4 regions of the Qiania dongpingensis genome follow, and region 4 is predicted to be linked to each of the others. Evidence: riboswitches for the same ligand, from Rfam matches in the RefSeq annotation. Region 4 holds a riboswitch; each other region holds the start of a gene.

Region 1 (7,566 bases), 780 kb from region 4:
TCCGCGATCACAGTCACATCCGGATGGAACTGCAGGACCGAAGCCGGTAGCCAGGGCGTCACCCGATCCTTAAGCACACCTGCAAGAGCCTCCGCTTTTTTTACACCATATACAGCCAGAATAATCTTCCTGGCTTTCAGAATGGTACGGATCCCCATGGTAATCGCCTGCTCCGGTACGCTGTCCGCGGAGTCAAAAAACCGCGCGTTCACTTTTCTCGTATCCTCAGTCAATTGTACCACATGGGTATCGCAAATAAATTCGTTTCCAGGTTCATTAAACCCAATATGTCCGTTTTCTCCCATTCCGAGAATCTGTATATCGATACCTCCAAATTCCTCTATACGCTTCTCATACCGAAGACATTCCTGTTCTACGTCTTCACATTTGCCATTGGGAACTTCTGTAAACTCTTTTCGAATATCCACCTTATTAAAAAGATGTTTATTCATAAAATAGCGGTAGGACTGCTCATTGCTCCCGTCCATGCCAATATATTCGTCCAGATTTACTGTACGCACCTTTGAAAAGCTCAGATTCCTGTCCTGATATCCTTCCGCAAGATACTGGTAAATTCCCACAGGGGTCTCTCCTGTCGCCAGGCCTAGGACACTGTCGTCCTTTGCTTCCATCTGCCGAAATATCATTTCTCCTGCGATTTTTCCCAGATCTTCGTAATTATCTGCCTGAATAACCTTCATCATTTCTCCCTTTCCATTTGAAAAAACATATCGACAATTCCATCAATACGGATCATCATAAATCATAATAATACTTAAATTCTGCCGGGCTGGGAATCTGCTCAATCTCCTTTAACTCCGCCCGTTTTTTCTCCAGCCATATCTCTATCAGCCGCTCCGGAAACACTCCGCCGGCAGTCAGATAATCATGGTCCGCCAAAAGAGCGTCCAATGCCTCACCCAGGGATCTGGGAAGCCCCTTGATCTTTTTCTGCTCCTCGGCAGAAAGATGATACAGGTTGAAATCATAAGGCCCCCATCCATTGGCCTCCGGGTCTATTTTATTCCGGATGCCGTCCAGGCCCGCCATCAGGATCGCCGCATACGCATAATAGGGATTCGCCGTGGCGTCAGGGTTTCGCAGTTCAAACCGTTTCGTCTCCGGAGCCTTGGCATAGGCAGGAATCCGGATGACCGCGCTTCGGTTGGAGGTGGCATATCCAATGGTGACAGGAGCCTCATAGCCAGGCACCAGCCTTTTAAAGGAATTGGTGGACGGATTGGTAAAGGCGCAAAGAGAAGCGATATGCTTTAAAAGTCCGCCGATAAAGTAATGGGCTTCCCGGCTGAGTCCGGAATAGCCATTCTCGTCATAGAACACCGGTTTTCCGTCCTTGAAAAGCAGCATGTGAACATGAAGGCCGTTCCCTGCCTCTTTATAAATGGGCTTAGGCATAAAAGTCGCGGTCTTTCCTTCGGCTGCGGCCATGTTTTTGATGATATACTTTATGATCATGGTGTTGTCGGCCATCTCTGCCATATCGCCCAGCTCCACTTCGATTTCCATCTGACCCGGACCGCCCACCTCGTGATGATGGTATTTGACCTTGATTCCCCAGTCTTCCATGGCGAGACACATCCTGCTCCTCAGATCGTATCCCACATCCTGGGGTGCAGAAGCGTGATAGCCGCCCTTATAAGTCACTTCATAGCCATTATTCCCGGGAACAGACAAGCTGCAGTTCCATTCTGCCTGGCGGGTATCCACCTGATAGCCGCTGAATTCCGGCGATATCTGATAGCGCACTTTATCCAGTACATAAAATTCAAATTCCGGCCCGATGACCATCCGATCCGCAATCCCGGTCTCTTTCATATATTCCAGCGCTCTCAGACTGACATTTTTCGGATACTGGTCAAAGGGTATATTTTCCTTTTCCCCTATGGTGCATACATTGCCGCACATGGTAAGCGTGGGGACTCCGGCAAACGGATCGACGGCTGCGCTGTCAGGATCCGGAATGAACACCATATCACTTTTCTCAATCGGCGCATATCCATAATTGGATCCGTCAAAGCCAACGCCGTATCTGAATATATCGTCGTCAAATCTCTCTCTGGGAATGGTGATATGGCGCCATCTGCCGTCAATATCCGTCATCTTAAAATCAATCATCTGAATTTGAAATTCCTCGCACATCCTTTGGATATCCGCGCTCGTCTTCATGAAAAACCCTCCGTTCCAGCCATGCGTCATTCACAGCCTGTATAGTATGTTTTGAGTATAACATGTTCCAAATAAATGACAATAAGAGAAGCATTATTCCGAATAATCATAAGTAATTTAATTAATTTCTTTATTCGTGAAATTCTGGTTCCGGCGTCCTTTCTTCCTTCCATATCTGCGCGGCAAAGTCCAGTAAATACCCCTTCGTGTTCCGTTCAGGACATTCCAGCACCGCTTCCAGACATCTCTGAAGACATTCACCCAGCTTCTTTCCCGGTTTCATGCCTGCGCCAATCAAATCTCCGCCTTTTATGGCAAGTTCACTGAGAGACACACAATCTCCGGACTCGAGGATTTCCTTGTAATATTCCTGTACCTGCAGGAGCTTTGGCAGATATGTCTCCCTTGCGTATTCGTTCTTTCCCATACTGTCAGCGGTACATACCTCCATCAGCAGAGGAAACAGATCCCTTCCCACACGGTTCAGCGCTTTCCTCACTCCTTCTTTAGAAATGGGAAACGGAAAGTCATGATATGTGACTAGGGTAGTCACCGCCTCCAAAGTAGCGTTGTCAAACTTAAGGCCCCGGATGATCTTCCTCGCTATTTCCGCGCCAGCCTCCGCATGATCATAAAAATGGATATTACCCTGTTCATCCTCCGACTTCACCTGAGGCTTTCCCAGGTCATGAAGGAGCATCGTCCAGCGCAGGATATGGTCCGCCCTTATGTTTTCCAGCGTCCTCAGCGTATGCTCACCCACCGACAGCCGGTGATAAAGGTTTCTCTGAGGCGTCTCCATGGCCCGGTCAAATTCCGGAATCACCACGGCGGTGATTCCCAGCTCGTACGCCTGGCGGAAATATTCCGGATGCGGTGAACACAGGAGTTTATCCAGCTCCACTTGTATTCTCTCCCGGCTGATCAGCTCCAGGCGGGGGGCCATCCTCTGTATCGCCTTTTTCGTTTCCTCTTCTATGGAAAATCCCAGCTGGGCAGAAAACCGTACCGCCCTCAGGATACGCAGCGCGTCTTCCGTAAACCTCTCTCCTGCGCTTCCCACACAGCGAATGATTCCGGATTTCAGATCATCCATTCCATGGAATTCATCAATAATTCCGGATTTATCGCTGTAAGCCATGGCATTGATGGTAAAATCCCGCCGCCTGAGATCCTCTTTAAGGCTCGCCGTAAAAGTGACGTCCTTCGGATGTCTCCCATCCTCGTATTCTCCATCCAGACGGTATGTGGTCACCTCATATCCGCATTTCCCCATGAGAACCGTGACAGTTCCATGCTGGATGCCAGTATCCACAGTTCTCCGAAAGAGCCGTTTCACCTGCTCCGGCCTGGCCGACGTGGTAATATCCCAGTCCTCCGGCACCCGCCCCAGAAGCGTGTCCCTGACGCAGCCTCCCACAGCATAGGCCTCATATCCAGCCTCCTCCAGGATACCGATAATAGAAGCCACATGAGGCGGAATCTCAATCTTCATAACAAGGCCCCTCTCTTTCCTCCGCCGCAGCTGAAACGTCCGCGGCACGGATCTCTGTCATATCATGCTATGACAAGTCGTGGATATATCATACCACATTTTAAACTCAGAGGGCAAGAAAAAAGGCCATGCACCCCACTGTACATGGCCTTTCCCTATTGCTTAAAACCCTCTCCCTTGTAACTCCGCCCGTCAGACAACGGGCGCAAATCTATGAAAAAGAAATAATCAGTAATGTTATGCCGGATTAGAACAGGCCAGTGATCTTGCCGCTCTCATCCACATCGATCTTCTCTGCAGCCGGTACCTTCGGCAGTCCCGGCATCGTCATGATCTCTCCTGTCAATGCCACGATGAATCCTGCTCCTGCCGATATCTTCAGGTTCCTTACCGTCACCTCGAAGTCCTTCGGCGCTCCCAGTAACTTCTGGTCATCCGAAAAGCTGTACTGCGTCTTCGCCATACAGATCGGGCAGTCTCCATAGCCCAGCTCCTCCAGCTGCTTCGCCTGCTTCTTCGCTGCCGCCGTCAGCACCACTCCCTTGCCATGGTATACTCTCTTCACGATGGTATCCAGCTTCTCTTCGATGCTGCCGTCAAGCTCATAGGAAAAGCTGAAATCGTTCGGCTCCTCACAGAGGCGCACTACTTCCTCTGCCAGCTTCACTCCGCCTTCTCCGCCTTTTGCCCATACCTCGGACAGCGCCACGTTCACTCCCAGCTCACGGCACTTCGCTTCCACAAGATCCAGCTCCGCCTTGGTATCCGTCGGGAACGCGTTGATCGCCACTACGCAGGGCAGCTTATATACGTTCTTCATATTGTCCACATGCTGTAGCAGGTTCGGGAGCCCCTTCTCCAATGCTTCCAGGTTCTCATTGTTGAGGTCTGCCTTGGCCACTCCTCCGTGGTGCTTCAGCGCTCTCACCGTCGCCACCACTACTACTGCCGACGGCCTGAGCCCTGCCATCCGGCACTTGATGTCCAGGAACTTCTCTGCTCCCAGGTCTGCTCCGAAGCCAGCTTCTGTGATCGCATAGTCGCCCAGCTTCATCGCCATCTTTGTCGCGATCACCGAGTTGCATCCATGGGCGATGTTCGCGAAGGGGCCGCCGTGTACGATGGCCGGCACATGCTCCAGTGTCTGCACCAGGTTCGGCTTCAGCGCATCCTTTAACAGGGCTGTCATCGCTCCCTGTGCGTTCAGATCCCCTGCTGTCACAGGCTTCTGATCGTAGGTATATCCTACGATGACTCTGGAGAGACGGGCCTTCAGATCCGTGATGTCGGATGCCAGGCACAGCACCGCCATGATCTCCGATGCCACGGTGATGTCATAGCCGTCCTCGCGGGGCATCCCGTTCGTCCTTCCGCCCAGTCCGTCCACCACAAAACGCAGCTGTCTGTCGTTCATGTCCACGCATCTCCTCCAGGTGATCCTCCTGGGGTCGATGTTCAGGGCGTTGCCCTGATAGATATGGTTATCGAGCATGGCTGCCAGCAGGTTGTTCGCCGCTCCGATGGCGTGGAAGTCACCGGTGAAATGGAGGTTGATGTCCTCCATGGGCACTACCTGGGCGTATCCGCCGCCTGCCGCTCCGCCCTTCACGCCGAACACCGGCCCAAGGGAAGGCTCACGCAGGGCTACCATGACGTTCTTTCCGATCTTCTGGAGGCCGTCTGCCAGGCCGACCGTCGTCGTCGTCTTCCCTTCCCCTGCGGGTGTGGGGTTGATGGCGGTGACCAGCACCAGCTTTCCGTCCTTCTTGTCTGACTCTTTCAACAGGTTGTAATCGATCTTTGCTTTGTACTTTCCGTACTGCTCCAGGTACTTCTCCTCGATCCCTGCCTTTGCCGCGATCTCCGTTACCGGAGCCATTGTGCACTCCTGTGCGATCTCAATGTCACTTTTGAATCCCATAATAATACCCTCCTATATGTATATAAATATTTCTGCCCTTTTTGCTCCCGGCCGGCTAACCCTCCAGCTTTTGAGAACAAAAAAGGACAACATTCAGAAACAAATGTTGCCCAGACGGTCGGCTCTTATATGGCTCCGATTCCACTGTGGTACTCCACAATTATCCGTCAGTAATCGGAACTTCGTTTTGATATTTGTATACTAACACGTTGTTAAGCATTTGTCAAGCACCTATTTTGATTCTCATACATCCCCTGAGCAGGAAATGCCCGAAACAGGTTTTCTCTGCCTGATTGACAAGGCAAGAGGAAATCCGATTCCGGGCCGGCCTAAAGGCGGGCGCCGCAGAGCAGCGGCCGGTGTTCCCCAGGCGGAGGAAAGCAGAAACGGAGACAGGAAAATCATCAGGATTTTCCGTCGACATGTGAGTGGTACTCCTGGAGCGGAGATAAAACGCCCCCTGCATCGTCAGCGAACCGAAATCGTGACGGTCCGGAACTTCTGCCGGTGTTTAGCTGGAGCTTGATAGGAGCTAATTAAAAATGATTTCACTTATCTTTAATATGCTTTGCCCCAATATACCATCGTCTTTGCAGGCTTTCCGCATACCGGGCACACATCCGTGATCTGTTCCTGCTCAAACGGCATGCAGCGTGAGGTCGCCGTTGTATCCTCTTTGATCTTGAGCTCACATGCCTCGTCGCCGCACCACATCATCTTTACAAATCCCGGCTTCTCTGCCACGATCTTCTTGAATTCTTCATAGTCCCTGGCCACATAGGTGTGCTCCTTCAAATGCTCCTTTGCCCGAGCCAGCATATCCTTCTGGATACAATCCAGGATCTCTTTTGCCTTTTCTGCCAGCTCATCCAGTGATACCACAAGCTTTTCACGGGTATCGCGGCGGACGATCACCGCCTGGTTCTGTTCCATATCCTTCGGACCAATTTCCACGCGGATAGGGATTCCTCTCATTTCCTGTTCACTGAATTTCCAGCCCGGACTCTTGTCGGAATCATCCAGCTTCACGCGGATACCGGCTTCTTTCAGTACGTCACGGAGAGAAGCGGCCTTTTCCATCACGCCTTCTTTTCTCTGAGAAATCGGAATCACCATTGCCTGCACCGGCGCGATCCTCGGAGGAAGCTTCAGGCCGCTGTCGTCTCCATGCACCATAATGAGCGCGCCGATGATACGGGTAGACATGCCCCATGACGTCTGGTGCACGTACTGAAGCTGATTCTGGCTGTCAGAATACTGAATATCAAAGGCCTTTGCGAATCCGTCGCCGAAATTATGGCTGGTCCCGGACTGAAGCGCCTTGCCGTCGTGCATAAGCGCTTCAATGGTGTAGGTGGAATGAGCGCCGGCAAACTTTTCTTTATCTGTCTTGCGTCCTTTTATCACCGGTATGGCCAATTCCTCTTCACAGAAATCCGCATAAACATTCAACATCTGAATGGTCCGAGCTTCCGCTTCTTCCTCTGTAGCATGGGCGGTATGACCTTCCTGCCATAAAAATTCGGCGGAACGCAGGAACGGACGCGTCGTCTTTTCCCAGCGGACTACAGAACACCACTGGTTATAAAGCTTCGGCAGGTCTCTGTGGGACTGGATGATCCTGGAATAAAAATCGCAGAACAGAGTCTCGGAGGTCGGACGCACACAAAGTCTCTCCGGCAAGGTTTCTAGACCTCCCTGGGTCACCCAGGCAACTTCCGGGGCAAAGCCCTCCACATGGTCCTTTTCCTTCTGCAGCAGGCTCTCCGGGATAAACATGGGCATATAGACATTCTCCACGCCGGTCTCCTTGAAGCGCCTGTCCAGCTCTTTCTGTATATTTTCCCAGATGGCATAACCATTGGGCCGGATGATCATACATCCCCTGACATTGGAGTATTCTACCAATTCTGCTTTTTTCACCACATCCGTATACCACTGAGCAAAATCTTCACTCATGGAG
Region 2 (7,566 bases), 190 kb from region 4:
CCAAAAGTGACTGGGGCTCCGGCAGGTTTTCTCCGTCTACCAGGACTGTTTTTCTCAAAAGTTTCAGGCGGCTGTGCCTGCCCGCGTACCGGATAAAGTCCCATGCCCACAGGACCAGCCCTGCACAAAAGCACAGCAGAACACCGTATGCTACCGCGGCAAGCGGAAGCTGTTCCAGATAAAAAATGAGCAAAAAAATTCCCGAACACACAGAAAGCAGAAACAATCCCTTCCAATGGTCCTTTAGGTAGGATACCGCCAATCTTGTCATCTTCCCCATTCTCCTCCCTATGATTTACTTAACCATATAGCCAATTCCTTTTTTCGTGGAGATAAATTCCTCCAAACCGGCTTCCGAGAGCTTCTTCCTGAGCCTGGTGACATTCACCGTCAGCGTATTGTCATCCACATAAGAATCGGTTTCCCACAGCCGGTTCATAAGCATATCCCGGCTGACGATCTTTCCTTTGTTCTCCAGCAAAGTTTTCAATATCCGGTATTCATTCTTGGAAAGTTCTATCCGCTGCCCTTCATAAATGAGGACCGCCGCATCCATATCCAATATCGCTCCCCTGTGCTGCAGAAGCTCCGCCTGCTTCCCGAAATCATAGGTCCTCCGAAGCACCGCCTGTACCTTCGCTGTCAGCACCTCCAGGCTGAAAGGCTTTATCACAAAATCGTCGCCCCCCATATTCATGGCCATGACGATGTTCATATTGTCCGAGGCCGAGGAAATATAGACAATGGGCACCTTAGAAACCTTCCGGATCTCGCTGCACCAATGATAGCCATTGAAAAACGGGAGGCCGATATCCAAAAGAACGAGATGGGGCTTATAAGATAAAAATTCCTCCAGAACCTTCCGGAAATCCTGAACGCATGCCGCTTCCATCCCCCAGGCCTCCATATGCTTTTTCACCGACGACGCTATCACAGAATCATCTTCTACGATCAGCACACGATACATGACAACCTCCCATTGTGCACAATTATTTTTCATCACAGGCTATTATAGCATAAACCTGTGCAATATTTCACTTGTATAATGCAATCTGCGAAATTATACCTTGCCGCACGAAGTGCGCCTGCCCGGAGGGTATAAATTAAGGGATGCCCTAGAGTATGATACAAAACACTTTTTGGAATCATTCTTAGTAAGCTCCGGCCAAGCCCCAGTTAGACACCGGCAGAAGTTCCGGACCGTCACGATTTCGGTTCGCTGGCGATGCAGGGGCCGCTTTATCCCCGCTCCGGGAGTACCGCTCACATGTCGACGGGAAATCTTTATGATTTCCCGTCTCCGGTTCGCTCAGAAACGGAATCGGTATTTTTCGTTTCTGCCTCCATCCGCCTGGGGAACACCGGCCGCTGCCCTGCGGCGCTCACCTTTAGGCCGGCCCGGAATCTTTCTGCCGGTATCCTGCCTGCCGCACCATTCTGGCAGCAATGGAAGGTTCTGATTTCCAAAAGTATCCAGATCAGAACCAACAGCCCGCGCGCGCACCGCAGCGGGCTGCAGTGTCCGCTCCAATGGTTTTCAAAACACGCGGAAGCCTTATCCCGGTGCGGAAAGAGGCGCAGGAGGAATGATTCGATTCCATCGTAAGGCGAGCGCCGCAAAGGCGTTAGCAGAATTTTTCCAGACGCAGGGAGGCAAAAATCGCATATCATACGGATTTTTGTTGGAATCTGACATGGAAAAATTAAGGTTTATCCATGTCAGTTGGAAAGGACCGACTGGATGGGATCGGATTTCCTCAAACAGCGAATTGAAATTTTTTATTTTGAAAAGAAGTAACTATACAGCGAGAACTACAAAGACCCCGCGGCCTTCCGGCCTCCGGGGTCTTTCATTTTCCTATTCTTCCGGCATCAATGACGGAAATGTCTCATACCGGTAAATACCATTGCTATGCCATATTCGTTGCATTTGTCGATGGACAGCTGGTCGCGCATCGCTCCACCGGGCTGGATGATGGCTGTAATACCAGCTTCGTGAGCCGCTTCCACACAATCGGGGAAGGGGAAGAACGCATCGGAAGCCATGACCGCCCCCTTCGTCGCATCCGGTCCAATCAGCTCTCCGGCATGCTCCACAGACTGCTTGGTCGCCCAGATCCTGTTCACCTGTCCAGGCCCAATGCCTACGGACTGTTTATTCTTTGCCAGCGCAATGCCGTTGGATTTCACGTACTTCACCATCTTCCAGGCGAACATCATGTCTTCCATTTCCTGATCGGAAGGCTGCCTGTCCGTCACCACCTTAAGCTCATCGCCGATCAGCTTGTTGTCGATGCCCTGGACGATCAGACCGCCGTTCACTTTCTTTAAGTCGAGAGCCGTTTCCCTCTGCATGGCCGTGATATCAGGCAGTCTTAATACGCGTACATTTTTCTTCTCACAGAGAATATCCAACGCTTCTTTTTCATAGGAAGGAGCGATGATGACCTCCAGGAAGACCTCCGCCATCTTTTTCGCCATGGGCGCCGTGACTTCTCTGTTGATCGCCACAATCCCGCCGAAAATAGATACGTTGTCTGCCGCATAAGCCTTGTCCCATGCTTCCTCAATGGTAGCTGCGCTGCCTACGCCGCAGGGATTTCCGTGTTTGCTGGCCACTACGGTCGGCTCGTCATATTCCTTGCAGAGCTCCAATGCTCCGTTAGCATCATTGATATTATTAAAGGAAAGCTCTTTGCCGTTTAACTGCTCCGCCATATCCAGCGTGCCCTTTTTCTTGCCTACTTCCCGGTAGAATGCGGCCTTCTGATGGGGATTCTCCCCATACCGCATATCCTGTACCTTTTCAAAGGTCATGGTCAGCGTCTCGGGCAGATCATAATCTTTCCGCTCTGCTTTCAGATAATCGGCTATCATGGTGTCATAGTTGGAGGTATGCATGAACACCTTCTGCATCAGATAGAACTTGGTATCCAGGGATACCTTTCCATCCTCTTTCATCTCCTTAAGCACTGTCTCATAATCCCTGGGATCCACGATCACCGCCACATCCTGGTAATTCTTCGCAGCCGCGCGGAGCATCGTAGGACCGCCTATGTCGATATTTTCCACCGCGTCTGCACGAGTCACGTCATCCTTCATGATAGTAGCTTTGAAAGGATACAGGTTCACGATGACCATGTCGATCGGCTGAATTCCCAGCTCCTTAAGCTGTTTCATATGAGACGGATTGGAACGCATGGCCAAAAGGCCTGCATGTACGATCGGATGGAGGGTCTTCACACGCCCGTCCAGGCACTCCGGAAATCCAGTCAGCTCGGATACCTCGATGGCCTTTACTCCCTCGTCCGTAAGTTTTTTGTAAGTTCCGCCTGTAGAGATGATTTCCACTCCCAGCTTTGTGAGTTCCTTTGCCAGTTCCACGATGCCGGTCTTGTCTGATACGCTGATCAACGCTCTCATTTTCATGCTCCTTTCTAAAAAAGAAAAACGCCTGAGTAACCCATAGTATCCTTCAGGCTGCCCAGGCGGTCGGCTCATATATTATCCCGCGCTCCCCGTAGGTACTCCTACTCTCCGCCAGTCGCACGGTCTTGCATTTACACTATGATATTACAATAAAAAAGAAATCTTGACAAGTCCTTTTCTTTGATTTCACGGAAATTTTCCTTTCGGTATTCTTTCCGGCCAGGTTGACATTCCCTCCTTTCCCTACTATACTTCTCTTAATGAGAATGAGTATTTTCTAATGATTGGGAGGTATCGTATGGTTACAGTAACACTTGGAAAAACAGGAATCACTGTCAACAAGAATGGTTTCGGCGCCTTGCCCATCCAGAGGATCTCCAAAGAGGACGCGGCATATCTTCTCCGGAAAGCCTATGACAACGGCATCAACTTTTTTGACACGGCACGTCAGTATTCGGACAGCGAAGAAAAGGTCGGCTATGCCTTCAAGGGAATCCGGGACAAGCTTTATATTTCTACGAAAACTGCGTCCACCACGGTGGAGGGCTTCTGGGACGACTTACATACCAGCCTGAAGAACCTTCAGACCGACTACGTGGATATCCTGCAGTTCCACAACCCGGATTTCTGCCCGAAGCCCGGGGATGGCACTGGGCTTTATGAAGCGATGCTCAAAGCCAAAGAGCAGGGGAAAATCCGGCATATCAGCATCACCAATCACCGGCTTCATGTGGCCATGGAAGCCATAGAGTCCGATCTGTATGATACGCTCCAGTTCCCGTTCTGCTATCTGGCTTCAGAAAAGGACATTGAAATCGTGAACGCCTGCAAAGAGCACAATATGGGCTTTATCGCCATGAAAGCCTTGTCCGGCGGACTGATCACTAATTCTGCCGCCGCATACGCTTTTGAGGCCCAATATGACAACGTACTGCCCATCTGGGGCGTACAGAGGGAAAAGGAGCTGGATGAATTCCTGTCCTATATTGACAACCCTCCTGTGATGACTGAGGATCTGTCCTCCTTCATCGCCAAAGAGCGGGAGACTCTGTCCGGAAGCTTCTGCCGCGGCTGCGGCTACTGTATGCCCACATGTCCGGCCCACATTAAGATAGACGACTGTGCCAGGATGTCTCTGCTTCTGCGCCGTTCTCCTTCAGCCGGCCATCTGACTCCTGAATCACAGGCCATGATGGCAAAGATCGAGGACTGTATCCACTGCGGAAACTGTATGAAGAAATGTCCCTACGGGCTGAACACGCCGGACCTTTTGGCGGAGAACTATAAGGATTACAAAGAAGTGCTTGCAGGAAAACCCTTGTAAAGATCATCGGATATAAAGAAAAACGCTTCCTTTCATTTTGGAAGCGTTTTTCTTTTGCCCTGTACCGCTCATAAACCGAAACCCTATCAGCTGAAAGCTTTACATCCATCGCCTGACCGTGGCGATAAAATCTATTATTATGACGAGTACGATACTCGTGCTGAGTCCATAGAGCATCCGGGCCGGAATCCGCTCCACCATTCCCGCAATCTTCGGATGGATAAAACGCAGGAATAAATATGACAATATTCCAAAGGGAATCAAGGTCTCCAGGCAGACTCTCCCGCTTATATGAAACTGAAACATGGAATAGTCCCACCAAACCGTATGAAATACCGCTTCCAGGACAGCGCCCGTCAAATATTCCAAGACTCCGCATATGGCCATGGAAAGCAGGATGAATCTGACCGGCTTGTTCAGACAGCGCTTCAAAAGCACTCCGAGGCCCACTAGTCCAAAACCATAGATAGGACAATAAGGCCCATACAGGAATCCTCTTTCGCAGTATTCTCCATAGAGGAAGAACATGAACACCACTTCTACGACCCAGCCTATTACGGAATACACAAACAATAGGAGAACTATCCTCCCCGCCCGTACCGATGCTTCTTCTCTCTTTTCCCCGCCCCTCATACTGTCCTCTTCCAAGCTCATTTATGCTCCCTTTCTATCCATTATGGCACACTGCCTATCCCTCAAACCGGACATTAATATGCACGATCTCACTGATACATCCCAGTTTAACCGGCAGCGCCCAGGCTCCGGCCCCGGAGCTGGTTATCACATGATAATCCCCCTCCGTCCGCAGGCCATAATTCATCTCATTAAAGAGTAAGGTAAAAATCTGGCCGGGGAACATCTGGCCTCCATGGGTATGGCCGCATAGCTCCAGATCCACTCCCAGAGAAGCCGCTTCCTTCAGGCAGAAGGGCTGATGGTCCAGAAGTATGACGGGATGTTCGGTGTCCACACCCTCCATGACGCTGTAAATGGACTGCCTGTGTTCTTCCATATCCCTTCGGCCCACAACGGTGATATCCTCCGCGATGACCGCCTTCTCATCCTGAAGGACTGTAATGCCCGCATCTTCAAAATAAGAAGTGTATTCCGATTCCGTATAAATCTCATGATTCCCGGAAATATAATAAACCCCGTATACGGTCTCAAACTTCGAAAGGGCCGTTCTGGCGTACTCCTTCTGACTTTCTGTCGTATTGTGGTCAAAAAAATCTCCGCACAAAAACACCACTTCCGGCTTAAGATCATTGGTCTTTTCCACTAGTTTGTCCAGTTCTGCCTTTCCTACTACAGTTCCAATGTGTGCGTCGGAAATCATGACAACATTCAGGGAATCCAGACTGCACTCTTTCTGAACTGAAATCTCATACTCTGTTATCCGCAGGATCCTGGCATTCGCCGTCCCATAAATGCCGGCCGCCAGCGTCACGATCAGAATAAGAAACGCGCCGCCGTGGCTTTTGTCCAGCCAGGCCGTAACACTATTTTGTTTTCCGCATTTTCGGAATATAAATCGGATGAGATCGGAGATGAGAAACAGTCCCAGGGAATAGGACATGGTGATGATATAGACTGCGCTGACACAGGCGACCGCAGCACTTATCTGCTCCTGCTCAAGCTTAGCAGAAAAAGCGGCAGAAAAAGCCAATACCGCCACAAACACAGTCTGGATAAGAATATATACCCCTATGGGCAGACGCGTCCGCTTCCAAAGCGGATAAAATCGTTTCCATACATAAACGGCGCACAGAAGCGCGGAGGCTCCCAGTGCTACCCAAAGTACATTCAGCCAATATTCCATTTATCTTTCGTCTCCTGTGATTTTAGTAAAAAGGATATCTTACCGCACGAAGTGCGCCTGCCCATAAGACGTGTATTAAGGGATAGCAAGAGGAAATCCGTTTCCATCCGGGCGCTTGCTGGCAGCCGCAGCCAAAATCGAGACGGTCCGAAACTTCTGCCGGTACTAATCTTCTGTCAGATTCTCTCCAACCACTCCATGAGTTTTCTTGTGATGACTCTCTCTTTATAATCATAGCCGGCCAGGTTCCGGACGGGCATAATCCTCATAAGAGAATTGGTCAAAAAAACTTCCTTATAGTGTTTGATATCCTTCGGATAAATGACCGCCTCCTCCGCCATTCCCCGCTCCAGAAGCACCTGTCTCACCACTCCTCTGAGAAGGCCGCAGGACAGTTTCGGAGTCACCACGCGCCCTCCTTCCTCCACGAAAAAGAGATTGGATACCGCACCTTCACAGATTTCCCCGTGCTCATTTAAAAAGATAGGCTCATCAATCCCGCGCTTTCTTGCTTTTCTTTTCTCCCAAATATTGTCACCATAATTTAAGGATTTAAGATAAGTAAAAATCGAGGTGGAATTCCTTCTGACGTAAGAAAAATCTGTCGTAAATCCCTGCTCATACTGCATCCTGGTGTAGATATTCCGCTTTTCCTCCAGGAGGACATTTTTTTCCGATACCGTTATCTTTAAGGCCCCATGGGTGATCGGATGCTCTTCCAGCCACTCATTTACCCGTCTCTCTGTTATTCCGCCTCGGCATTCTGCTCCTCCTTCTTCATTTCTCCTGGGAAGCAGCCGCAGGATCCGCATGGACCTGGAGAGCCTCTGCAGATGCTCTTCCAAAAACTGCGGCCGGTTATTTTCCACCGCGATCGTTTCAAATATCCCCAGCCCATAATAATAACCGTCGTCGGTATCCACCTTCATGTCTCTTCTCTCTTTCCTTCTCTCTATAATCATGCTCTTTTGCCGCTGCTCTCAGAGCCCCAGAG
Region 3 (7,566 bases), 530 kb from region 4:
ACTTCTTTCTGTCTTGAGTAACTCATTCTTACGCCTTTACCGGCTTTCACCGGGCGTATTCTGCAATTTTCCATTGACGTTTCACCCCTGTTTTCTTTATAATCAACTACAAGTAATCATTTAACCATTCCAATCTCAGGGCACATGAGACCACAATAGTGCACATTCCATCTTAACATCTCGAAGTCAAGCTGTCAATTGATTTTTTCTTAATAATTGCCATATTTTACATGGTTTATGCGTTTTTCCTGCCTTATTTGCTTGCAACTCGTCCAAATTAATGGTATAATGCAAGGTGCGCGAAAAAATTTCAGGAGGTACCCTTTATGGCTTTGTGGTTAAAGATCGTAATCATCGTTCTGGTGATTGTCGTTGCCGCTCTGGTCGCTCTTTACATCCTGGGAACCAAAATGCAGAAGAAGCAGGCTGAACAGCAGTCCATGATGGAAGCCATGGCCCAGACGGTGTCCATGCTCGTCATTGACAAGAAGCGGCTGAAGATCAAGGATGCCGGATTCCCGAAAATGGTGTATGAACAGACCCCGAAATACTTACGAAGGGCGAAGGTCCCTGTGGTCAAGGCAAAGGTCGGGCCGAAGATCATGACTCTGATGTGCGACGAGCAGGCGTTCGCCGTTCTTCCTATTAAACAGGAAGCCAAAGTAGTCATCAGCGGCATTTACATCACCAGTGTCAAAAGCGTGCGCGGTTCTATCGTGGCGCCGCCCAAGAAGAAAGGCTTGTTTGCCCGTTTCCGGAAAAAGTGAGCCGAAGAACACGAACATTGACAGACTGCAACTTAAAAAGATTGCTCAAGGGGCTATATATTTTCTTTGTTTTCTGATTCAAAACAAAGGGATATATAGCCTCTTTCTATTACTTTAAATACAGAAAGGAAAATACCAATGAAAGCTTCAGCTACCACTGGGAATACTCCCTCTTCCAATCCACTCGGCAGCGCGAACATGTTCCCGCTCCTCCTCAAGATGGCCGTCCCTCCCATGCTGTCCATGCTCATCCAGTCTCTATACAATATCGTGGACAGCATCTTTGTGGCCCGTCTGAGCAGCGATGCCCTTTCCGCCGTTTCCATTATTTACCCCATACAGAATCTTTCCCTGGCGCTGGCCGTCGGGACCGGGGTCGGCCTCAATTCCTACATTGCCCGGAATATGGGGGCCGGCCGCACCTCTGCCGCAGAAGACGCTCCCGCTGTCGGCATGGTTCTGACCGGCATCCACTATGTGATCCTGGCCCTTCTGGCAAGCCTTCTCATCCGCCCCTTTGTCGGCATGTATACGCAGGATGCCTCCATCCGGTCCATGTGCTATTCTTACGGATATATCGTCATGATCTTTTCCTTCGGCCAGCTGTTCCATATCACGGCAGAAAAGATCCTGCAGTCCACCGGAAACATGACAGCTCCTCTCGTCCTTGTGGGAATCGGCTGCATCATCAATATCATTTTGGACCCGATCATGATCTTCGGCCTCCTGGGCTTCCCTGCCCTCGGGGTGGCAGGCGCCGCCATCGCCACCGTGACCGGTCAGATCATCTCCGGAGCCATCGGCCTTCTCATGGTAGCCAAGGGAAAGGCAGGGCTTCCCCTGCGCCGCCCCCACCGGGGCATGATCACCAGAAACATCCTGAAGCAGATCTATAGTGTGGCCATTCCCTCCACCATGATCATGGCGCTGCCCTCTGTTCTGGTCGCCGGCCTGAACCGGATTCTTTCCGGCTTCTCTCAGATGGCAGTCACCGTATTCGGCGTCTATTATAAACTGCAGACCTTTGTCTATATGCCGGCCAACGGCCTGGTGCAGGGCATACGCCCGGTCATATCATTCAATTACGGAGCCGGAAACATCAAACGGGAAACGGACGCCATCCGGATCTCTCTGATGATCTCCGTAGCAGTGATGGCTGCCGGCACTCTCCTGTCGCAGGCCATACCGGTCCCCATTCTGCAGATCTTCAACTCGGATAAAAGCATGCTGTCCATGGGAGAAACAGCCCTCCGGATCATCAGCATCGGTTTTATCCCCTCGGCCCTCGGAATCATTACCTCAGCGGTATTTGAGTCCATCGGAAAAGGCCTGCCCAGCCTGAGTGTCACGCTGCTTCGCCAGCTGGTCTTTGTTCTTCCTCTGGCTTTCCTTCTTTCCCGGGCATTCGGCCTGGACGGCGTCTGGACTGCCCTGCCTGTATCAGAAGCGCTCACAGCCGTATATGCCGGAGTCCTGCTCACAAAAGAGCTGAAAAAGCAGAGAGAAGTCCACTTTTAAAGATTTATGTGGTGTACGGATGCAAAACAGCGTGCCGTCTACCCACGGCACGCTGCTCTTTTTTTGATACCTTCTATATCTATTATCGTTTATTTTCTGCTGATCAGGTAGTAAGGAAGTGCGGTGAATACGATGCCTCCTACCATATTGCCCAGGGTAACGAACAGCAGATTATTCAAAACGCCGCCAATGGAGATCGCCACGCCGTTGGGGTCAAGGAGTCCAACGCTGAAGAATGTCATGTTTGCAACACTATGCTCACAGCTGCACACCATGAAGATCATGATACACCATACGGTCATGATCAGCTTGCCGGATTCGGATTTCATTTTGATCCCGCACCATACAGCCAGACATACGCAGATGTTGCAGATGATTCCTTTAAAGAAAAGCACAAGCGCCGGCGCAGAAGCTTTTGCCGCGGCAGCTGTTGCGAAATATGTACCGACATCACCGGTAGGAACCTTCGTAAAATGAAACAAGACGGAAATCAAAACAGAACCCACCAGGTTTCCGATATAGCAGAATATCCAGAGTTTGATGGCTCCGCCCCAGCTGATCTCTTTTTTCATGGCCGCGGAAGACATCACAAAGTTATTGCCGGTAAAAAGCTCGGCACCGGCCATGATAACAAGGCTCAGTGCGGATGCAAACAGGAAACTGGTGGTGATCTTCACCGCGCCGGTGGCCCCTGCCGCCGTCATGATACCGCCCATGGTAAAGCTTATGAGACCGCCAAGACCAATGAACATACCGGCCACCATGGCAGAGATGAAATAACCGAGCGGGTTATTTTTCATAAAATTCAGCTTGTTCTTTCCCGCATTCGCCACTGCTTGAAACTCGTCTTTAAACATAATACTGCTCCTCCTTTAAACGCGCCATCCTGCAGAAACCCCATTTTATACCTTCCGCACATGGCCTGTGTGATGTGGGCACCCACTTTGTCCAGCCCCCGCCCCCTCTGCCTCCACTCCGGAAACTCCGTCTGCCAAAGGCCTGCATATCCCTCCAGGATACAAAAAAGGACAGCATCCGTGATCTACAAATGCTGCCCAGACGGTCGGCTCATATGGGCTTCGACTGCACCGTGTTTCTCACGTTTGCCCGTCAGCAATCGAAACCTTCGTTCTATGTTAATAATATAACACACCTTCCAAAATACGTCAACCTCTTTTACCGATTATTCTGCAACTTCTGCTTTTTCCACATTGGCAATCGCAGTCTTCTCCATGGGGATACGGCAGTTCTTGTTGCTTCCGAACTCTACGATCACCACATCATCTGTGATATCGATGATAACGCCGTAGAAACCGCTTGTTGTCACCACACTGTCTCCAATCTCCAGGCTGGAAATCAGGGACTGCAGTTTTTTCTGCTGTTTTTTCTGGGGCCTGATCGCGATAAAATACATGAAACCGATGATGACCACAATATAAATAACCCAAAAACCTACACCGCCCATACCGCTGGCTGTCACAAAATTCATATTCATTCTCCTTTTTCCATTTCAGGACGGCTCATGCGCCCCAGTTTTTCTTTTTTATATTCCGCAAAACGATGCTCTTCAATCGCTTCCCGAATCTCTTTCATCATTGTATTATAAAAATATAGATTATGCAAGACGCAAAAACGCATCCCCAGCATTTCTTTGGCTTTCAAAAGATGGCGGATATAAGCCCTGCTGTACCGCCGGCACACCGGGCAGCCGCATCCTTCTTCTATGGGTCTGTCATCCAGCTCGTATTTGGCGTTGAACAGATTCATCTTTCCATGGTCAGTATAGACATGGCCGTGACGCCCGTTTCTCGTAGGATATACGCAGTCAAAGAAGTCCACGCCCCGTTCCACCGCTTCCAGGATATTGGCAGGAGTGCCGACTCCCATTAAATACGTGGGCTTGTCCTCCGGAAGATGCGGCACCGTTACATCCAGTATCCGGTACATCTCTTCATGAGTCTCTCCCACAGCCAGTCCTCCTACGGCATACCCGTCCAGATCCATTTCGGAAATGATATCCGCGTGCCGGATCCGTATGTCCTCCAGAGTTCCCCCCTGATTGATCCCGAATAAAAGCTGATGGCGGTTTATGGTATCCGGCAGGCCGTTCAGCCTCTCCATCTCCGCCTTACATCTGGCCAGCCATCTGGTAGTCCTCTCCACAGAGTTCTGAATATATTCCCTCTCCGCCTTGGCCGGCGCACATTCATCAAACGCCATGGCGATGGTAGAAGCCAGATTGGACTGGATCCTCATGCTTTCCTCCGGTCCCATAAAAATCTTCCGTCCGTCCACATGAGAGTTGAAATACACGCCCTCTTCTTTGATCTTCCGAAGCCCTGCCAGGGAAAACACCTGAAATCCGCCGGAATCCGTCAGGATCGGCTTGTCCCAGGACATGAACTTATGAAGACCGCCCAGCTTTTTCACCGTCTCATCTCCGGGCCGGACATGCAGATGATAGGTATTGGACAGCTCCACCTGTGTGCCGATCTGCTCCAGATCCGAGGTGGCCACGGCTCCCTTAATGGCAGCCGCAGTCCCGACATTCATAAAGACCGGAGTCTCTATCACACCGTGCACCGTTTCGAGCCGGGCTCTTTTGGCCCTTCCGTCCTTCGTCAATATTTTATACATAAATACCGCCTGTTATTTCGTTTCTTTTTTTCTCATCTTAGTCTTCATTAAGTACCAGATAGGGCCCGTCAGGAATACGGAAGAATACGCTCCGCACACAATGCCCACGATCAGCGGCAGTGCAAATTCCCGGATCGAGGACACGCCCATCAGAAATAGCACGAATACCATGATAAAGGTGGTCAGGGAAGTATAAATACTCCTGGTCAGCGTCTGGTTGATGCTCAAGTTCACCACCTCGCTCAGTTCAGCCCTGGCGCCCATGGCCTTCTGGTTCTCACGGATACGGTCAAAGATCACGATGGTGGCATTGATGGAGTATCCCACAATGGTCAGCATACAAGCGATAAAGGTATTGCCGACGCTCCACTTGGTGATGGCATAAAAGGCCAGGACGATCAGCACGTCATGGACCAGTGCCAGGACTGCGCTGGTCGCGAACCGGATATCCTTAAACCGGAACCAGATATAGATCAGCATGAATATGGTAGCTACCACCACAGAGAGAATCGCGTCTCGTTTCATCTCTGAACTTACAGTCGCGCTGATGCTGTCCGCCTTGATGCTCTCCGTATCAACCCCGTACGCTTCCTCCAGCTTGCTGTTCAGCTGCTCTCTTTCATCCACCGACAAGGTCCTGGTCTTTATGATGACCTCATTGGTGCCGCTCACCTTCTGCGTCTCAACATTGGCATCGCCGGTCACTTCCTCCACAAGAGGAACCACATCGCTGTGGATGGTCTCCATGGATAAATCTTCATTAAAGGTAACGTTAGTGGAAGTGCCGCCCTGGAACTCCAGGCTGTAGTTGAGGATGCTTCCCTGTTCTCCTCCCGCGTAAACGCCCATGGCCACAAAACCGGCAGCGATCACCACCAATGAACAGATGATGCATATATATTTTTTCTTGACAAAATTAATCTTCCTAGGCGCTTTTGCCTTGCCATACAGCTTCTCCGACTGGAAGCCTATATTATACAGGGACCTCAGCGCGAACTTCGTCACGACCAGGGCCGTGAACATCGAAAGTACGATACCGAGCGCCAGCGTCTGGGCAAAGCCTTTTACCGTACCGGAGCCTCTCCACAGAAGCACCGCCGCCGCGATCAGCGTGGTGACATTGCCGTCGATGATAGCAGACAGCGCTTTGGAAAAGCCTTCCTTGATGGCCGCCTGGACTTTACGCCCGGCCGCCAGCTCCTCACGGATTCTGGCAAAGATGATGACATTGGCATCCACCGCCATACCGATGGACAAAATGATACCTGCGATTCCCGGAAGAGTAAGGGTGATATCAAAAGCGCTCAGGAACACGATGACCAGAGCCACATAAAACGCCAGGGCAATGGCTGCCGCCACACCGGGAATCCAGTAGAGGAACACCATAAGCGCGGCCACTATGATAAAGCCGATAAGCCCGGCTTTTAAGCTTGTGGAAATCGCTTCTTCTCCCAGCTTCGCTCCAACCACGTTGGACCGCAGCTCTTTAAGCTCCAGAGGAAGAGAACCGATCCGGATGGTGGAGGCCAGATTATTGGCCGCTTCGTAAGAGCTCATCCCGTCAATGCTGCATTGTCCTCCTGTAATTTTCTCTTTCACGCTGGGGCTGCTCACGGTCTTGCCGTCATATACGATGGAAATCGTCTTGCCGATCATATTTTCCGTAGCGGTCGCGAACTTTCCACTGCCTTCATCGGTCAGCTGAAGGGATACGTAATATTCTGTAACACCTGTGGTCGAATTTTTCTTGCTCGCCGGCTGGGCCGTCTTCACGTCGTCGCCCGTAAGCACCACATTGCCGTCCGCGTCCTGAAAGGACAAAGATCCGGGCTGGCCGAGTTCTTCCAGGATCGCGTTAGCATCGGATACGCCGGGGATGTCCACATTGATCCGGTTGGAGCCCTCCTGGTATACTTCCGCCTCAGGGCTGTAAGTATCCACCCTCAATTTGAGCTTATAAATGGTATCTTTCATGTCCGTATCAGAGGGATTCTCATCCACTGTCTGATATGTGATGCTGACGCCGCCCGCCAGATCAAGGCCCAGCTTGATGTCACTCATGCTTCCGGAACCGTCCTTGCCAAGTCCCATTACCGCCGTATAGATGAATCCACCGATCACGGCCAGCAGAACGATCAGGCAGGCAATGCCCTTTCCGCGAGTTGAATTTTTCCTTGCATTCTTCATGGTCAATCTCCTTCTAATTCTCATCCGCCAGAGCGGCCTTTATCATGATCGCACATTCGATGCGTTTTTTCTGCATCTCACAGCCGATATCATAAGCGTCTGTGATGGAGCCGTGAAAATTGTAGGAATTGGCGGCGCAGCCCCCGCTGCAATAAAATCTGGCAAAACAATTCCTGCACTTTTCTTTTGCATACACATTGCAGAGCTTAAATTCATCCCGGACCTCCGTGTTCACCACTCCAGTATCCACATTTCCCAGAAGGAATTCCTCCTGCCCGACGAACTGGTGGCACGGGTACAGGTCTCCCCATGGAGTGACAGCCAGGTATTCTGTCCCTGATCCGCATCCGGAAAGACGCTTTGCCACACAGGGCCCCTGGCTCAAATCTATCATGAAATGAAAGAAATTGAAGCCTCTCCCATCTTGTTTCCTTTTTATGTATTCCCCGGCCAGCTT
Region 4 (7,566 bases):
CCATGATGATATGTTCAATACTCATCTATTTCGCTCTGGTCTTTTTTGCGGCATACCCTAAGCCAATGGTGGAACGGATAGAATATGCGCCGACGTATCTCGTGTTTTCAGCTGTCGTTTTGTCGTGTTATTCCGTGTTTATTACTTCAGCGGTGAAGACCAGTAAAATCTATGAACAGAGTAAGCAGCTGCAAAAAGAAAAAAAATGGCATCGAATGGCTTATATAGATGCGCTCACAGGCTGTTTTAACCGCATGGCGTATATGGAAAAGATAAACGAAATAGAGCGGGAACGGATGAAGAATATGCCGATTGGCGTTCTTGTATTTGATCTGGATCGATTCAAAGAAATCAATGATACGATGGGGCACAATGTAGGAGATCATGTTTTAAAAGCTATGGCAGCTCTGTTGAATGAGATTTTTCAGGAAGATAATTACTCTCTCTATCGAATTGGAGGAGATGAATTTGCGGTTCTTGCGGTAAACGCAACAGAGCAGCAGCTATTATGCAGGCTTCAATTATTGAGATGCAAAACAGATGCAGACAAAATAACTCTGCCATGCAGCCTGTCTGCCGGATACTCTTTCGTTGACCCAAAAGAGAATAATGCTGTGGAACAGGCATTTATTCGAGCAGATAGGATGATGTATAGTGATAAACACAGCAGGAAATAGGATTGCTGGTCCAGAATAATATGGTTTAAACATTTAAAGAGTTTGGAATATTCTAATCCTATAATCGTTTTGCTGCGTTTGGCAGGACAGGAAAACCGGGAGGATTAGGAATAAAATGAGAAGAAGAATTTCACTGGAACCAGAGGCGGTGGCGGTAAGCAATGCGAATTCCGTACCGCCCCTTATTTTTCAGCTTCCCCCCTGCGAGGGGCGGGAGGTACTGGAAAAAGCACAGGATGCGCCGGTATGTATGTATCCGGCTTGTATACAGAAAACAATGGTGAATACCGGAGAATGGGGGAAAGTACGGGTCTTTGTGGTCAGGCCGGAACGAGTCTCCTGCCCGGCAAATGTGATATTTTACATTCATGGAGCGGGATGGGTATTCGGAAGCTTCCATACTCATGAGAAGCTGGTCAGGGAACTTGCCGCAAGGACGGGTTCTGTCCTGGTGTTCCCGGAGTATTCCCGGGCGCCGGAAGCGCGTTATCCGGTAGCTATCGAACAGTGTTATCACATACTTTGTATGCTGCCTGCATTGCTCAGACAAATGGGAATAGAGATGAACCCGGCCGCGCTGACAGTGGCGGGGGACAGCGCTGGAGGAAATATGGCTATTGCCATGACACTGATGGCAAAATACCGGGGAGGGCCCTGCATCCATAAACAGCTTTTGTATTATCCGGTGACAAATGCCTGCTTTGATACTTGCACCTATCGGCAATTCGCGGTAGACTACTATCTTTACAGAGCCGGGATGATGTGGTTCTGGAATCAATATACAGTGTCAGAATGTGACAGGAATCAGATTACTGCTTCTCCGCTGCGGGCGGGAAGAGAACAGCTGGAAGGCCTGCCCGCCGCTATGATAATCAATGGGGAGGCAGACGTTCTGAGAGACGAAGGAGAGGCTTACGCGAGAAAGCTTAGGGAAGCGGGGGCAGAAGTGACTGCTGTGCGGTTTCAGGCAATCATCCATGATTTTGTGATGCTGAACGAGCTGGATCAGACGAGAGCCTGCCGCGCCGCTATGGATGTCTCTGTGGAATGGCTGAACAGAGAAAGCTGCCCTGTGCCTTGCTGCTGATCGACTATTTTTGGTAAGCTTTTTTACTCTTGTGATGGCATGTATGACAAACGGTATTTATACGAATCCTAAGTATATACCCAAGTGTATGTATAAAGGGTTCGCCGGCGGACAATGAACAATAGGAGCAGAAAGATGGTGACAGGAACATGGAAGATAAAAAGATGGAAGGGAAGAAATATGAGTTTGACGCTGTCATAAAAAAGGTTCCGGATATGGACGGAGCATATGTGGAATTTCCTTTCGATGTCAGAAAAGAGTTTGGAAAAGGCAGGGTAAAGGTACATGCAGAATTCGACGGAGAGCCGTATGACGGAAGCCTTGTCAGGATGGGAACGCCTGGCCATATTCTGGGAATACGAAAGGATATCCGGTCAAAAATCGGCAGACAGCCGGGGGATATCGTACATGTCGTACTTACAGAACGCCGTTGATTTCTTCGTATTTTTATTGAAAGGAATTCTTGACAATACAATAACAATATGATATGGTAGGGAAAAGACAAGAGATTTTCATCGCTGGCGGAATCAGTGGAAGAACCACGGGGTGATGAAAGTTTAGGAATTAGCCGACCGTCTGGGCAACATTTGTTGATGAAACGAATGTTGCCTTTTTTTATACTCTGCATTTCAGGGGAGAAGCTTTTCTAGAGGCAGAGTTACATAAAATGTTTTCTTTCGTGGGGGAAACCAAGGGGAAACAAGCGGTAAGTAAACAAGCAAGAGAAGGAGGAGGTATTGATGAGCAGATTAAGTATCATCACTCAAAACAAGGCTCAGACCACAGTAGAGGAGCTCTACAAGGATCTGGAGCGGCGTATCAGCGCGAGTCCGCCAGGACTGTGTCCCGTTGATCTGGCGTCATCTTTCCTTAAGATGTGCCATGCCCAGTCATGTGGGAAATGCGTTCCCTGCCGTGTGGGCCTGGGACAGCTGCAGAAGTTGATGGAAGACGTGCTGAACGGGGAAGCGACTCTGGAGACGATTGACCTGATTGAAAAAACAGCAAAGAATATTTTCTATTCCGCAGACTGCGCCATTGGGTATGAGGCTGCGAAAATGGTATTAAAGGGAATCAAGGGATTCCGGGATGATTTTGAAGAGCATATTCTGAGAGGCCGCTGCAAGTTTGAGCTGAACCAGCCTGTGCCTTGTGTATCACAATGTCCCGCGGGAGTGGACATTCCCGGTTATATTGCCCTGGTGGCAGAGGGCCGCTACGGCGACGCGATCCGCCTGATCCGAAAAGACAATCCGATGCCTTCCGTATGCGGGCTTATCTGCGAGCATCCCTGTGAAGTGCGCTGCCGCAGGACGATGATCGATGATCCTGTGAATATCCGCGGACTGAAGAGATTTGCCGTAGATCATGCGGGCGACGTGCCGCTTCCCGTACCCGCGGTGCCTACGGGGAAAAAAGTGGCTGTTATCGGCGGAGGCCCCGGCGGTATCAGCGCGGCTTATTATCTGACCTTAATGGGCCATGATGTGACGATTCTGGAACAGAGGAAGAAGTTGGGCGGCATGCTCCGCTACGGGATTCCCAATTACCGGCTGCCCAGAGAGGTTCTTGACAGAGAGATTGAGCATTTGCTCAGCATCGGAGTTAAAGTAGAGACCGGGGTGTCTGTGGGCGAGAACCCCAGCATAACGGATCTGAAAAACGAATATGACGCGATTTATATCGCGATCGGCGCTCACATTGACAGAAAGATCGGCATTGAAGGCGAAGATGCCAACGGCGTGGTTTCTGCCGTGGAACTGCTCCGCGGGATTGGCGACGGCGAAATGCCTGATTTCAGCGGCAAGGATATCGTAGTCATCGGCGGCGGAAACGTAGCCATGGACGTGGCGCGGTCAGCAATCCGTCTGGGTGCGAAGCGTCTGCGTATTGCATATAGGCGCAGAGCCGTGGATATGACGGCCATGCCGGAAGAAGTCGCGGGAGCGGTGGAGGAAGGATGCGAGCTTCTCGATCTTCATGCCCCTCTGCGTGTGGAAAAGGATGCGGACGGAAATGTGGCGGCCCTTTGGGTGAAGCCTCAGATCATCGGACCGGTAAAAAATGGAAGACCTGTGCCTGTGAATTCTTCTGAAGAGGATGTCCGTCTCTCCTGTGATATGGTAATCGTGGCCATCGGACAGGGCATTGAGTCCAAGGCTTTTGAGAAACAAGGCATTCCTGTGAAACGCGGAGTCATCGAAGCGCTTAACTGGAGTGGTGTGAATGCAAAGGATATCACCGGCGTGTTTGCCGGCGGCGACTGCGTGACAGGACCTGCCACCGTAATCCGCGCAATTGCGGCCGGAAAGGTTGCCGCCGCGAATATTGATGAGTATCTTGGCTTCAAGCATACGATTTCCGTGGATGTGCAGATTCCCAAGGTCCGCCTGGATGACAGGAAGAGCTGTGCCCGCGCGAACATGAAGGAGCGCCAGCCTTCCGACAGAGCGAAGGATTTCGATCTGATCGAATGCGGCATGACCTGCGAAGAAGCGAGCCAGGAAGCGAGACGGTGCCTGCGGTGTGACCACTTTGGCTTCGGTATCCTGAAAGGAGGCAGAGTAGAAAAATGGTAAATCTCACAATTAATGGTAAACAGATCAGGGTGAAGGAAGGAACCACGATTCTGGACGCTGCCGCTTCCGCAGGGATTTTTATTCCGACTCTTTGTTATCTGAAGGATATCAATGAAATCGGCGCCTGCCGTGTCTGTGTTGTAGAAGTGGAAGGCTGCGCCAAACTGGTGACGGCCTGCAACAATAAAGTATGGGAGGGTATGGATATCCGTACCAACAGCCCCAAGGTAAGAGAGAGCAGAAGAAATAATGTTGAATTGATTCTGTCTCAGCATGACTGTCAGTGCGCTACCTGTGTGAGAAGCGGGAACTGCAGTCTTCAGACGATAGCCAACGACCTGGGCATTCTGGAACTTCCTTTTGAGAAAAAGCTTCCAAAGTCCAACTGGCCGATGGATTTCCCTTTGATTCGGGATGCCAAAAAGTGTATCAAGTGTATGCGCTGTGTTCAGGTCTGTGACAAGATCCAGGGACTGAATATCTGGGATGTGGCGGGAACTGGTTCGAGGACTACCGTTGACGTATCCAGAAACAGAAAGATCCAGGAATCTGACTGTGCGCTCTGCGGCCAGTGTATCACACACTGTCCTGTTGGAGCCCTGAGGGAGCGCGACGATGTCCAAAAGGTTTTGGACGCGCTGGCAGATCCGGAGAAGATCACAGTGGTGCAGGTGGCTCCCGCCGTACGTGCGGCATGGGGTGAGGCATTCGGCCTTCCCAGGAAGTTTGCCACCGTGAAGCGTCTGGTATCAGCCCTTCGTCAGATTGGCTTTAATTACATATTTGACACCAATTTCAGCGCAGACCTGACCATCATGGAAGAGGGAAGCGAGTTCCTGGAAAAGGTGAAGAACAAGGAGAATGAAACGTTCCCGATGTTCACATCATGCTGTCCCGGGTGGGTACGTTTTATGAAGTCCCAGTATCCCGGCATGGTGGACCAGTTGTCCAGCGCGAAATCGCCTCAGCAGATGTTTGGGGCTGTTGCAAAGTCCTACTACGCGAAGCTGCTGGATGTGGATCCTTCCAGAATCTACAGTATTTCAATCATGCCGTGTGTAGCGAAAAAGCATGAATGTGCGATACCGGTCATGAATGACGCGGGCGCAGGCCCGGATGTGGACGTGGTCCTGACTACCAGAGAAGTAGACCGCCTGATCCGCGCGGAGCACATCATTCCCGCTGATCTGGAAGAAGAAGAGTTCGATACGCCTTTGGGTACCGGTTCAGGCGCCGGCGTCATATTCGGAGCTACCGGGGGCGTTATGGAAGCGGCGCTTCGAAGCGCGTATTATCTGGTGACTGGAAGAAATCCTGATCCGGATTCCTTCAGCAAGGTGCGCGGTATGGACGGCTGGAAAGAGGCTGAGTTCAACCTGGCGGGCCAAAATCTGAAGGTGGCCGTTGCCAGCGGACTTTCCAATACCAGAAAACTGATGGAGGCCATCCGTAAGGGTGAAGTCCAATACCACTTTGTGGAGATCATGGCATGTCCCGGCGGCTGCGCAGGCGGAGGCGGACAGCCGATCAAAGACGGAGAAGAGCAGGCGGAAGCCAGGTGTGAAGTTCTCTATGGACTGGATAAGGTGAACAACCTGAGGTTCTCCCATGAGAATCCTTCTGTCCAAAAATGTTACCAGGATTATCTGGAGGCGCCGCTGTCTCATTTATCTCACAAGCTTCTGCATACGGACCATCATGCTTGGCTGATGCCGGAAGAAGAGACGGAAGAGTGATAAAAAGCCGTCTGAACAACTAACATTGCTACCCATTATTATACCTTCTATATAGGAACAGGGCGTCCGTGTAATGCGGCGCCCTGTTCAAATTTTGCTTGACAATTTAAAAACAAATGGATAAAATAATAAAGAATCGAGTGGCTGTAATGCGTAAATCCGGATGTCGGATTTGCGCATTTTTTTTGTGTAATGAAGACTCCTTTGGACTTCCCATTGTACAAAAAGTACGCACAATTCATGGATTCGGGTTATGGCAGCTTGCCCCAAAAGACTCCAGAGACGACTGAATATGAGGAGGAAACCGAGACAATGGAAAAAGAAGTTACTATGAACCGGATGGGAACAGCGCCCATCAAAAAGCTGATGCTGACCATGGGGATTCCCATGATCTTATCCATGGCACTGCAGGCTTTGTACAATATTGTGGATAGCTTTTTTGTGAGCAGCATAAAGGATACGCCTACTGTGGCACATTTGGGAGATTATGCAGTGAATGCCCTTACCCTGGCATTCCCGGTCCAGATGCTGATGGTCGCGATTGGCATTGGTACCGGAGTCGGAGTAAATGCACTGCTGTCAAAGAGCCTTGGCCAGGGCGACAGGGAGAAAGGAAGCTGGATTTCGGGCAATGCCGTCTTTTTAGGACTCTGCACCTATATTGTATTTTTACTGTTCGGTATCTTCGGCGTGAATGCCTATATGATTTCCCAAACAAAGAATCCTGTTGTCCTTCAAATGGGAAAGGCATATCTGGGAATCTGCTCTATACTTTCCTTTGGAAGCATTTTGTTTATGATCTACGAGAAGCTTTTGCAGGCTACAGGCCGGACCATGCTGTCGACCGTCGCCCAGGTAGCCGGGGCTGTGACCAACATTATTTTGGATCCAATATTGATCTTTGGATATCTGGGATTTCCGGAAATGGGAATTGAAGGAGCAGCATATGCGACTGTTATCGGACAGGTGATTTCCCTTGTTCTGGGAATCCTGTTTCACATGATATGCAACAGAAGGGATATCAATACAGACTTTCAATATCTGCGTCCGAGGAAAAAGATCATTACGGAAGTCTATACTATTGGGATACCAGCCATTATCATGCAGGCTATGATGTCATTCATGACCTATGGCGTGAATATCATATTTGGAGCAGTTTCCACAGCGGCGGTAACGGCATACGGGATTTATTATAAAATTCAGCAGTTTGTCTTTTTTGCGGCTTTCGGTATGAATAACGCTATGATTCCTATTATTGGGTTCAATTATGGGAAACGGGACGAAAAGAGGATACATGAAGGAATCCGCTACGGAATGGTTTATACATTGATTATCATGCTGGTGGGAGCCATATTGCTGCAGTTATTTGCAGGACAGCTAATCGGTATTTTTTCCCTGTCTGATGAAACGCGGGCGCTTTGTATCCGGGCAGCGCGCATCATTACATTGGGCTATTTGTTTGCCGGCGCCAATATCGCTTATCAGGG

What was found. Region 4 has a riboswitch for ZMP and ZTP ahead of H9Q78_RS04175 (NAD(P)-binding protein). Riboswitches for the same ligand answer to the same signal wherever they lie in the genome.
Region 1: linked by a shared signal. The riboswitch ahead of H9Q78_RS07815 (formate--tetrahydrofolate ligase) and the one ahead of H9Q78_RS04175 (NAD(P)-binding protein) in region 4 are both predicted to bind ZMP and ZTP.
Region 2: linked by a shared signal. The riboswitch ahead of purH (bifunctional phosphoribosylaminoimidazolecarboxamide formyltransferase/IMP cyclohydrolase) and the one ahead of H9Q78_RS04175 (NAD(P)-binding protein) in region 4 are both predicted to bind ZMP and ZTP.
Region 3: linked by a shared signal. The riboswitch ahead of H9Q78_RS06780 (formate/nitrite transporter family protein) and the one ahead of H9Q78_RS04175 (NAD(P)-binding protein) in region 4 are both predicted to bind ZMP and ZTP.

Annotation. Positions count from the first base shown of each region.
Region 1 is NZ_CP060634.1:1,669,687-1,677,252, forward strand. It holds gene nagB (glucosamine-6-phosphate deaminase) at 1-701, opposite strand, end outside; gene glnA (type I glutamate--ammonia ligase) at 757-2,187, opposite strand; gene H9Q78_RS07810 (CCA tRNA nucleotidyltransferase) at 2,318-3,682, opposite strand; gene H9Q78_RS07815 (formate--tetrahydrofolate ligase) at 3,930-5,603, opposite strand; ZMP/ZTP riboswitch at 5,705-5,788, opposite strand; gene proS (proline--tRNA ligase) at 6,162-7,566, opposite strand, start outside.
Region 2 is NZ_CP060634.1:703,505-711,070, forward strand. It holds gene H9Q78_RS03335 (sensor histidine kinase) at 1-271, opposite strand, end outside; gene H9Q78_RS03340 (response regulator transcription factor) at 296-967, opposite strand; gene H9Q78_RS03345 (hypothetical protein) at 1,285-1,467, opposite strand; gene purH (bifunctional phosphoribosylaminoimidazolecarboxamide formyltransferase/IMP cyclohydrolase) at 1,873-3,423, opposite strand; ZMP/ZTP riboswitch at 3,476-3,558, opposite strand; gene H9Q78_RS03355 (aldo/keto reductase) at 3,728-4,753, shown strand; gene H9Q78_RS03360 (putative ABC transporter permease) at 4,853-5,407, opposite strand; gene H9Q78_RS03365 (metallophosphoesterase) at 5,442-6,572, opposite strand; gene H9Q78_RS03370 (aminotransferase class IV) at 6,749-7,501, opposite strand; gene pabB (aminodeoxychorismate synthase component I) at 7,553-7,566, opposite strand, start outside.
Region 3 is NZ_CP060634.1:1,420,492-1,428,057, forward strand. It holds gene rpoB (DNA-directed RNA polymerase subunit beta) at 1-74, opposite strand, end outside; gene H9Q78_RS06770 (hypothetical protein) at 327-767, shown strand; gene H9Q78_RS06775 (MATE family efflux transporter) at 906-2,285, shown strand; gene H9Q78_RS06780 (formate/nitrite transporter family protein) at 2,375-3,142, opposite strand; ZMP/ZTP riboswitch at 3,332-3,413, opposite strand; gene yajC (preprotein translocase subunit YajC) at 3,469-3,750, opposite strand; gene tgt (tRNA guanosine(34) transglycosylase Tgt) at 3,777-4,922, opposite strand; gene secD (protein translocase subunit SecD) at 4,935-7,109, opposite strand; gene scfB (thioether cross-link-forming SCIFF peptide maturase) at 7,123-7,566, opposite strand, start outside.
Region 4 is NZ_CP060634.1:892,276-899,841, reverse strand. It holds gene H9Q78_RS04190 (GGDEF domain-containing protein) at 1-677, shown strand, start outside; gene H9Q78_RS04185 (alpha/beta hydrolase) at 793-1,764, shown strand; gene H9Q78_RS04180 (DUF1905 domain-containing protein) at 1,929-2,198, shown strand; ZMP/ZTP riboswitch at 2,269-2,353, shown strand; gene H9Q78_RS04175 (NAD(P)-binding protein) at 2,505-4,343, shown strand; gene H9Q78_RS04170 (NADH-dependent [FeFe] hydrogenase, group A6) at 4,337-6,079, shown strand; gene H9Q78_RS04165 (MATE family efflux transporter) at 6,392-7,566, shown strand, end outside.